DNA from 2 places in the Pseudonocardia aurantiaca genome. Region 1 is predicted to be linked to the other one. Evidence: riboswitches for the same ligand, from Rfam matches in the RefSeq annotation. Region 1 holds a riboswitch; the other holds the start of a gene.

Evidence for each region. Region 1 has a riboswitch for S-adenosylmethionine ahead of ABD143_RS04170 (FAD-dependent oxidoreductase). Riboswitches for the same ligand answer to the same signal wherever they lie in the genome.
Region 2: linked by a shared signal. The riboswitch ahead of ABD143_RS22655 (aminotransferase class V-fold PLP-dependent enzyme) and the one ahead of ABD143_RS04170 (FAD-dependent oxidoreductase) in region 1 are both predicted to bind S-adenosylmethionine.

What each region holds. Positions count from the first base shown of each region.
Region 1 is NZ_BAAAJG010000002.1:455,690-460,643, forward strand. It holds gene ABD143_RS04165 (ABC transporter substrate-binding protein) at 60-1,691, opposite strand; SAM riboswitch class I at 2,223-2,316, shown strand; gene ABD143_RS04170 (FAD-dependent oxidoreductase) at 2,619-3,794, shown strand; gene ABD143_RS04175 (GNAT family N-acetyltransferase) at 3,865-4,353, shown strand; gene ABD143_RS04180 (amino acid ABC transporter permease) at 4,350-4,954, shown strand, end outside.
Region 2 is NZ_BAAAJG010000015.1:105,482-110,435, forward strand. It holds gene ABD143_RS22645 (helix-turn-helix domain-containing protein) at 1-756, shown strand, start outside; gene ABD143_RS22650 (DUF397 domain-containing protein) at 753-956, shown strand; gene ABD143_RS22655 (aminotransferase class V-fold PLP-dependent enzyme) at 1,032-2,396, opposite strand; SAM riboswitch class IV at 2,438-2,550, opposite strand; gene ABD143_RS22660 (beta-class carbonic anhydrase) at 2,606-3,094, opposite strand; SAM riboswitch class I at 3,554-3,648, shown strand; gene ABD143_RS22665 (ABC transporter substrate-binding protein) at 3,823-4,954, shown strand, end outside.

The DNA of each region.
Region 1 (4,954 bases):
CGCTATAGAGCCCGGCTCCGGCAATCAACGGGTCGCGCCTCACGCCGACGGGCGATGGGTTACGGGGTCTTCCAGGTGTCGTAGAGCTGGATGCGTGAGGAGGCGTCGAAACGGACGTCGTGGACGTTTGCGGCGATGCCCAGCACGGTGGTGAGTTCGACGACCGGCACGGTGTAGTAGTTCTGCAGGTGCGCCTGCTGGGCTTGGGCGACCAGGCCGGTGCGTTTCGCGGGGTCGGCTTCGGCGGCTTGGGCGGCGAGGAGCTGGTCGAGTGGGCCGGGTGCGAGGCGGTAGAAGTTGTTGCCGGTCGTTGCGTATTGGGAGCGCAGGATGTCGGGGTCGGCGCGGGTGAGGTTGCCCCAGGTCGCGACGAAGTTCCCGCTCTGCTGGATGGGCGTGGCGTCGGTGATCGGGCGTTCGGTGAGCTGAAGGTCGATGCCGACCGTCTTGAGCTGCTGCTGGATGAGTTCCAGCGCGGGCCGGTTGGTGCCGGCGTTGGCGAACCAGGTGAGCGGGATCGTCAGCGGTTGGCCGGCTTTGGTGCGGATGCCGTCGGGGCCGGGGGTCCAGCCGTCGGTGTCGAGGATGGTGGCGGCCTTGGCGGGGTCGAAGCCCAGCAGCGCGGATTGGTCCTGGTAGGAGGGTGTGCTGGAGGCGAGCACGCTGGTGGCCGGTTTGGTCTCGGACGTGTACACGGCGCTGACGAGCTCGGGCCGGTTGATCGCCAGCGAGATCGCCTGACGCACGGCGGGGTCGGAGACGATCGGCTTGCTCAGGTTGAAGCTGATCCCGAAGGGGATGCCGGGGTTGGCCCGGGCGGGTAGCTGGATGCCCGCGGCGGTCAGTGGGGCTTCGTCCTGTTGCCCGATGCTGCCGATGGCGTCGACCTCACCGGACTGCAGGCTTCCGGTTCGCACACCCGACTCGGGGACCACGCGGAACTCGATCCCGTCCAGGTATGCCTCGCCGGTGTGCGTCGACAGCGCCGAGCCCCAGTTGTATCCGGTGCGCTTGGTGAGGACGGTTGACTGGTTGAGGGTGTAGCTCTGGACGACGAAGGGGCCTGACCCGATCACGGCGGCGCAGCGTTCGTCGTCGGTCTTGGCCACGGTGGCGGGGGAGAGGATGCCGAGGCTGTGGGTGGAGCTGCCCTGCAGGAACTGCACGTTCGGCGCGCTGAAGGTCACCGTGAACCTGGTCGGGTTCTCGACGGTGGTGCCCTGGTAGTTCGCCAGGTAGCTCTTCGGGAGGGTGCCGCGGGCGCCGAGCTGGGGCACCTTGTCGAAGTTGGCCTTGACGGCGGTGGCGTCCAGCGGGGTGCCGTCGCTGAAGGTGACGCCGGGCCGCAGGTCGAAGGTGTAGGCGGTGGCGTCGGCGTTGGTCTGCCAGCCGGTGGCGAGCCAGGGCACGATCTCGCCGGTGTCGGGGTTCTGGTCGGTGAGCGAGTCGACGATCTGGCGCAGGGAGTAGATCGAGTCGTTGCTGCCGACCTGCTGCGGATCCAGGCACCCCTGGTCGCTGCCCACCGCGAAGGTGAGCGTGCCGCCGGCTTGCGGCGGCCCCGCATCGGCGTCCGGTGGCGCCGAGGTGCTCCCGGAGCCACAGGCGGCCACGGTCAGGGCCACGACGGTGGCGAGCACGGCGGCCGGCAGCCGCCGTGGCGGTACGGCGGGACGGGGGGTCGAACTCATCGGGATGTCCTTCATGGAGGCCAGGCGTGGTGCGCAGGGGATCACGTGCTGGGGCGAGCAGACCTCGACGGGCACGCCGGAGCGAGGATCAGGGGGAGCAGCTCGGCGCGGTGCGACGGCGCTGTACACACCGGGGGTGCCGGACGTCGGCAGGTCGTTCCGGCAGCGGGGTGGAGGCCCGCAGCGTCAGACGCGACAGCAGGCGCTGGCGATGCGCAGCAGGTCGACGTGCAGCCTGCGACAGCTGCCGGTGCTGCGGTAGAACCAGCGCACGTCAGCCTCCACCGTTCACGATGTGAGCACCGGTTCCGCGCGGGGCTCGCCGCGGCGTCGTCCGCCGCAGCGCTGACCATAGATACTCGAAACCGAACGATCAACACTCAATTGGACCGGCGAGCATGCCCTGCCGTCGCCCCACTCACCCGAGGCCCGTCGGATCCGGCCACGGGCCGCAGGTCGTGACGCGCCCGATACACCGTGTGTTCGTCACATCATTGACAGATCCATCGGGTGGTCGCCTACATTCGATGTCGTCCATCCAGAGCGGCCGAGAGATCTGGCTCGTCGAAGCCGCAGCAACCATGTGCCTCACGGCGCCGGGTGCTAACGCCAGGATCGATGGGAGACATCGTGCGTCGATCGCACGCCCGGCCGGCGGCCACGCGGTCGTCGACGTGGTTGACGTCCACCTGGTCGAAGCGTCGGCACGTCGATCTGTGCCGCACGCAGGCCGCTCTTTGTCGCTGACCCATCTCGGCCTTCTGGCCACCCCGCTTCCCGTGCGCTGACGCGTACGGGTGGGCTCTGACGCGCCTCGGTCAGGTCTCTGTAGGACGGTGATTCCGGCGGTGCCGGAGCCGTCTTTTGTCCACAGTGGATTCGCCCCGTGCCGGGGGTTCCTGCTGTCCGTGTCGTAGGAGGACAGTCATGCCAACGTTCCCGCACATCCCGGCGGCGCGCCGCCCGTCGCGGTCCGCGCGCGCCGGAGTCGTCGACGTCGTGGTCATCGGTGGCGGCGTGGTCGGTGCGGCGGCTGCATGGCAGCTCGCCGGCCGGGGCCGCGAGGTGGTACAGCTCGAGCAGTTCGAGGCCGGGCGTGCGCGCGGTTTCCCGTACGGATCGGCGGAGCTCTACCGGCCGTCCTACTCGGCGGCGCCGTACGTGCGCCTCGCCATGGAAGCTCTGCCGCTGTGGCGCGAGGTGGAGGCCCAGACGGGCGCAGCGCTGTTGCAGATCACCGGGGGCGTCGACCACGGTGATCCGCGCCGAACGAGCGCGCTCGCCGGATCCCTCGGCGAGCACGGCATCGCCCATGAGTGGCTCGATGCCGACGAGGCGTCGCACAGGTGGCCGGGGATGGTGTTCAGCGGCCCGGTGCTGCACCAGCCGGACCGGTCCGGCCGTCTTCACGCCGATCACGCCGTCGCCGCTCTGACCGCGGCCGCCGTGGCGCACGGGGCCGTGGTCCACCGTTCCACGCCGGCGACGGCGATCGCTGTGCGCGGAGACGATCTCGTCGAGGTAGAGACACCACGCGGCCCAGTCCGCGCCTGCCGGGCGGTGGTGGCGGTGGGAGCGCGCACCGCGGATCTGCTCGACGGGCTCGTCGAGCTGCCCAGGCTCCGGGTGACACAGGAGCAGCCCGCGACGTTCCCGCTGCAAGGCGGGGTCGCCCCGTTCTCCCCTCACCACGTCGCATGGCCGACGTTCGTCCACCACACCGGTCCGGAGCACGGCTGGCCCAGCAGCGTCCACGGCACGTCCACTGCGGACGGACGCGTGAAGCTCGGGTTCCACGGCGTGGGGACGCAGACCCACCCGCATCGGCACGCGTTCGCGCCGGAGCCTGTGCAGCTGCGCAGGCTGCAGGAGTACGTGACCGCCTTCCTCCCGGGGCTCGACCACAGGCTGCCCACACCGATCGGTTGTACCCGCACGTCGACCTCCGACGGGAGGTTCCTGCTGGATACGGCGGGTCCTCTGGTCGTGGGAGCGGGGTTCTCGGGTTACGGGCTCGCGTTCGCCCCAGCGCTGGGACGGGTGCTCGCGGACCTCGCGACCGGTGTGATCGACCGCGCGCCCGCGGCGGCGGCCGGGCGATGAGCGAGCTTGCGAGCGAATCAGTGTCACGGCGTCTCCGCGAAGCGCTGACCGAGCGCAGCGAGGGATTGCGATGAGTTCTCCCGCGCTCGAGGTTCGCCAGGTCGCCTACACCGACCCGCTGGTGGTGCCGATGCTCACCGAGCTGGACCACGAGTACACGACCCGCTACGGGCATTCGCTCGGCGACATCGGCGAAGAGATGCGTCGTCGACCTGAGGAGTTCGGCGCCCCGGACGGCGGGCTGATCCTCCTGCTCACCGACGGCGACCCGGTGGCAGGGGGCGCTTTTCGCCGCTTCGACGACCACACCGCAGAGCTCAAGCGCATCTGGACGCACTCCGCGCACCGCCGCCGGGGTCTGGCCCGCCGGGTGCTCACCGAGCTCGAGCGGGAGATCACCGCGCGCGGATACCGCCGGATCTACCTGACCACTGGACCGCGCCAGCCGGAGGCCAAGGGCCTCTACCTGGCCACTGGCTACACGCCGCTCTACGACCCGGAGTTGCCGGCCGAGGAGATCGGCAAGCACCCCTTCGAGAAGGAAGTGAGCTCTCGATGAGCGCAGCTCCCGATACCGCGGCAGTGACCGCGAACAGCCCACCGGCCGCCACCGAGGACGCCGGTGAACGGCTCGTCGTCGTTCCGTCCCGGCACCCGTGGCGGTGGGCGGCGACCGTGGTCGTCGCGGTGCTGCTCGCGATGGCGATCAACGCGCTCGTCACCAACCCGGCGTGGGACTGGCCCACGGTCGGGCAGTTCCTCTTCGCCCCGTCGATCCTGCGGGCGGTCGTGCTGACCCTGCAGCTGACGGTGCTCGGGATCGTCATCGGTTTCGTCCTCGGCACGGTTCTCGCGGTCATGCGGCTCTCGCCGAACCCCCTGCTGCGCTCCGTCAGCTGGACCTACATCTGGATCTTCCGGTCGGTGCCGCTGATCCTGCAGTTGCTGTTCTGGTACAACCTCGCGCTGCTCTACCGCGCGATCAGCTTCGGCATCCCGTTCGGTCCCGGCTTCTTCTCCGTGGGCACGATGGACCTCGTCAGCCCGGTGACGGCCGCGGTACTGGGACTCGCGCTGCACCAGGCCGCCTACGCCGCCGAGGTGGTGCGCTCAGGGTTTCTCTCGGTGGACCAGGGGCAGCTCGAGGCGGCCGCGGCACT
Region 2 (4,954 bases), on a different contig from region 1:
GACGACGCCGCTGCGGAACTCGAGTGCGGCGTCTCGAAGATCAGCAAGATCGAGGGCGGCAAGATGACGATCGCCCTGGCCGAGGTGAAGGCGCTGCTGGCCCTCTACGGCGTCGACGCCGACGAGTCCGAGCAGATCCTCGGGGTCGCTCGGGAGGCTCGGAAGCGGGTGACGCACCGGGTACCGGAGTGGGTGCGCGCCTACGTCGGCCTGGAGGCGGAGGCCGCCGAGATCAAGGCCTTCCAGATCGACCTCGTGCCGGGCCTGCTCCAGACCGAGGCGTACACCCGTGCGATCACGAAGGCGGCCGACCCGACCCGGGATCCGGCGGAGGTCGAGCGGCTGGTGGCGATCCGCCGCGAGCGCCAGGCCCGCCTGCAGAGCGACAGTCCTCCGCAGCTCTGGGTGGTGCTCGACGAGGCCGCGATTCGGCGAGTGGTCGGCGGTCCGGCCGTGATGCGCGAGCAGTTGGAGCGGCTGCTGGAGGTGGCTCGCCTGCCGACAGTGTCTCTGCAGCTCATGCCATTCGCAGCCGGGTCGCACGCGGCGATGGGAACAGCGTTCACGGTGTTCCGGCTGCCCGACCCTCCGGGCGGTGCGGTGGTGGTGCTCGAAGGGCTGTGGAGCGCGGAGTATGTCGATCGATCACAGCAGGTAGGCGCCTATAGTGTGGTGTTCGACCGGCTCTGCGCGTCCGCGCTGGACGAGCAGGGTTCGGCGCGTGCCATCGAGAAGGCCATAGGTGAGCTGCGATGATCGATCTGGACGGGGTGGTCTGGCGCAAGTCCAGCGCCAGCAACGGCAACGGCGGCGGGTGTGTCGAGGTCGCTGATCTCCCGGACGGGGGCCGTCTCGTCCGCGACACCAAGGACGAGGGCGCAGGTCCAGTCCTGCGGTACACCGCCTCGGAGTGGCAGGCGTTCGTCGCGGGTGTGAAGCTCGGCGAGTTCGACTGACGCCGCATTCCTCTACAGCACGGAGGCCCTCAGATCCCGGTGATCCGGGCGTCTGAGGGCTTCTGCTGTTTCGCGTCAGCCCCCGCAGCCCGGCGCGAGCAGACCTGTGAGACCCACGCCCAGCGGGTCGGCCGGGCGCGGGTCGGGCACCGGCGTCCACCGCCCGTCGACCACCGCGTAGTCCCACCCCGGTCCGTCCGCCACGAGCGCGCGGACGCCTTCCACCAGCCGGTCCACGTCGGACGTGCTCGTGCTCAGCCCGAGGCTCGCCCGCACGGCGCAGCCGTCGGCGGTGCCGGCCAGGCGGGCCAGTAGCGGGTGCGCGCAGAACTTCCCGTCGCGCACCCCGATGCCGTGCTCCGCGGAGAGGACCGCGGCGACCAGGCCGGCCGGGTACCCGTCCACGACGAAGGAGGCGACGGCCACCCGGTCCGTGGCGTCCGGCCAGACGTTCAGGGTTCGCACGCCCGGGACGGCGGCGAGGCCGGTCTCCAGCCGGGCGAGCAGGGCGCGTTCGTGGTCGAGAGCGTCGTCGAGCACGGCGTCGAGGCATCGGCACGCCTGCGCGAGCGCGGCGGCGCCGAGGACGTTCGGGGTGCCGGCTTCGTGGCGGTGCGGCGCGGCCGCCCAGGTCACCTCGCTGACGCCAGAGGCGTTCGGCACGGCCACCGCGCGAACGGCGCCCCCACCGGCGAGGTAGGGGGTGGCGTCGTCGAGCCAGTCGCGGCGCCCCACCAGCGCGCCCGCGCCGTACGGGGCGTAGAGCTTGTGGCCGGAAAGGGCGAGGTAGTCGATGCCGGCGCCGGCGATGTCGATCCGCCGGTGCGGGGCGAGCTGGGCGGCGTCGACGACGACCCGGGCGCCTGCCGCGTGGGCGATCGCGGTGATCTCGGCGAGCGGGAGGATCTCGCCGGTCACGTTCGACGCGCCCGTCACGGCGAGCAGCGCGGTGGGTTCGGCGGCGAGCGCGGCGCGCAGGTCGGCGAGGGTCTGGGCCACGGTCGGCGCGGCGGGGAGCACCCGGCCCGTGCGCCACGAGATCAGGTTGGCGTGGTGCTCGACGTCGAGGCGCAGCACGCGCCCAGGGACGCAGCCGGCCAGGAGGTTGAGCGCGTCGGTGGTGTTGCGGGTGAACACCACGACGTCGTCGCCGCGGGCCCCGACGAACCGCCCGACGGTCTCGCGGGCCTGCTCCAGCACCGCCGTGCACACCTGGGAGGCGTAGCCCGCCCCACGGTGGACGCTCGCGTAGAAGGGCAGGAGTTCGGTGACGTGGTCGGCCACGCCTGCGAGAGCGGGGGCGCTCGCCGCGAGGTCGAGGTTGGCGTAGCGCACGCGGTCGCCGGTGACGAGCGGCACCTCCAGCTCGGCTCCAATGAGCCGGGGGAGGGGCTGCGTGGAGGCGGCGGCTGCGGGACGGGCGGGCAGCACAGCGGTCATGACGGTCCTCCGGACCCTCTTCAGGACCCGGTGTCGTGACGGGTCCGCGCTTGCCGCCGTGGGTGCACGGCGGCCTGGTCGTCACCCGGAGCACCCCACCGCGGAGGAGGGTTGCCGGCCAGCGAGCCGGGGCTTGGCGCTGGCGCTCTTGACCTGACAGCGAAGGTACGGGCGGCCGGGCGGGCCGGTCAAGCCGGCCCGCCCGACCGTCACACGACCTCGTTCAGCTTTCCCGTGGCGACGTCGAAGACGAATCCGCGGATGGAGTCCTTGCGCGGGACGAACGGGTTGGCCTTGATCCGGGCGATCGACTGGCGGACGTCCTCCTCCAGGTCACCGAAGGCCTCGGCCGCCCATTCGGGCTTGATGCCCGTCTCGTCCTGCACGGCCTTCTTGAACTCGTCGTCGGTGAAGGTGAGCATCCCGCAGTCGGTGTGGTGGATGAGGATGATCTCCTCGGTGCCGAGCAGCCGCTGGCTGATGGCCAGCGAGCGGATCTCGTCGTCGGTGACCACACCACCGGCGTTGCGGATGACGTGCGCCTGGCCGGGCTCGAGCCCGAGGATCCTGTAGACGTCGAGCCGGGCGTCCATGCACGCGATGACTGCGAGGTGCTTGGCGGGCGGAAGCGGCAGGGGACCTTCGAAGGACGCGGCGTACCTGGCGTTGTGGGCGAGCAGTTCGTCGGTGACGGACACGGCGGATCTCCCGTTCGGGGAGGGACGGTGGACGCGGGGCGGCCGCGCCACGGCCTCAGGGCAGATGGGAGTGCGCAGGAAATGCGCGCTCGTGGGGCCCGGGCCGCGACGCGGCCGGGCGACAGAACTGGTCGAACTGCTCGCCTCGCCGGCCCGGCCAGAACTGCTCCAGGACCATGCGCATCACGCCATCAGTGAATCGCGGCGGACCCGTTCCGGCAACCCCTGTGGCCAGCGGGTGCAGCACCCCGCCCGTTGGGGTTGCCGCGGCCCCGCTGAGCTGGGCAAGCGACGGCCGACGACTGCCACTGCTGTCAAGGAATGCCGGCGTCGGACATTTTGCGAGCGGAACTGTCCGGTCATTTCGGTCCGTGAATGGCGCACGACACAGTTCCCCGGGAAGCGCTTGATAATCGGCTCCTCAGATACGTACCGTCGGATCGCGGCCGGCGACGGCCGCCACCATCCAGAGCGGCTGAGAGACCTGGCTCGACGACGCCGCAGCAACCCCCCGCGCGAGCGGGAACGGGTGCTACCGCCGGGAGCGATGGAGGTCGCCGTGCCGGGTCCGGGGAGCACCCCGCTGCACACGACGTGGCACGCCTGGCGCCACCACATCGACCTCTGCCGCACCAGCGCGGCGCTCTGTCCGGCCTGACGCTCCGACGATCCCCGAATCCAGAGCGCGCGCCGTCGACGACGGTGCGGTGGCCCGTAGAAGGACCCCAATGATCGCGTTCCCCGTCCGAGCAGGCCTGTTGGCCGCCGCCGCCGTATTCCTGACGGCATGCGGCGGTGGCGCCGCGCCGGCAGCCGGCGCCGACCCGGGCACTCCCCAGCCCGGTGGCACCCTGCGCTTCGCCGTCAGCAGTGACCAGGGCTGCGTCGACCCCCAGCAGGTCAGCAGCAACGACACCATCTACTCGCTGCGCCAGATCGTCGACTCCCTCACCGACCAGGACCCGAAGACCGGCGAGCTGCGGCCGTGGCTCGCCACGGCCTGGGAGTCGAACACCGACGCCACGGCCTACACGTTCACCCTCCGCGAGGGCGTGACGTTCAGCGATGGCACGCCGCTCGACGCCGAGGCGGTCAAGGCCAACTTCGACCGCGTGCAGGACCTGGGGGCCCGCGGCACGCTGCCCAAGGGCTACCTGGCGAGCTACGCGGGCACCACGGTCGAGAGCCCCACCCGGTTCACGGTGTCGTTCTCCCGGCCCAACGTGCAGTTCCTGCAGGGCACCTCCACCCACAGCCTCGGCATCCTGTCGCCCGCGACCGTCGCGGAGTCGGACGACGCCCGGTGCGCGTCGGCGGTGGGGTCGGGGCCGTTCGTGATCGACTCCTACGTCCGCGACGAGTCGATCGTCCTGACCAAGCGGGCGGGTTACGACTGGGGATCCTCGCTCTGGACGCACCCGGGCGAGGCGTACCTGGACCGCGTCGAGTTCCGGATCGTGCCGGAGTCGGGTGTGCGGGTCGGGGGCCTGCAGTCGGGCGAGGTCGACGCCATCGGCAACCTCGCGCAGCAGGACGAGGCCCCGCTGACCGCGGCCGGGGTGCAGTTGATTGCCCGGCCCAACCCCGGCATCCCGTACAGCATCAGCTTCAACCTCAGCAAGCCGATCGTCTCGGAGCCTGCGGTGCGCGACGCGATCTCGCTCGCGATCAACCGCCCGGAGGTGGTCAGCACCGTCTACACGTCGCAGACCGTGGCCGCGACGAGCTCGCTGGCGTCGAGCACACCCGCCTACGCCGACCAGTCCGCACTGCTCGGGTTCGACGCCGCCCGCGCCGCGTCCACGTTGGACGCCGCCGGCTGGGTGCCCGGTCCGGACGGCATCCGGACGCGCGGCGGAC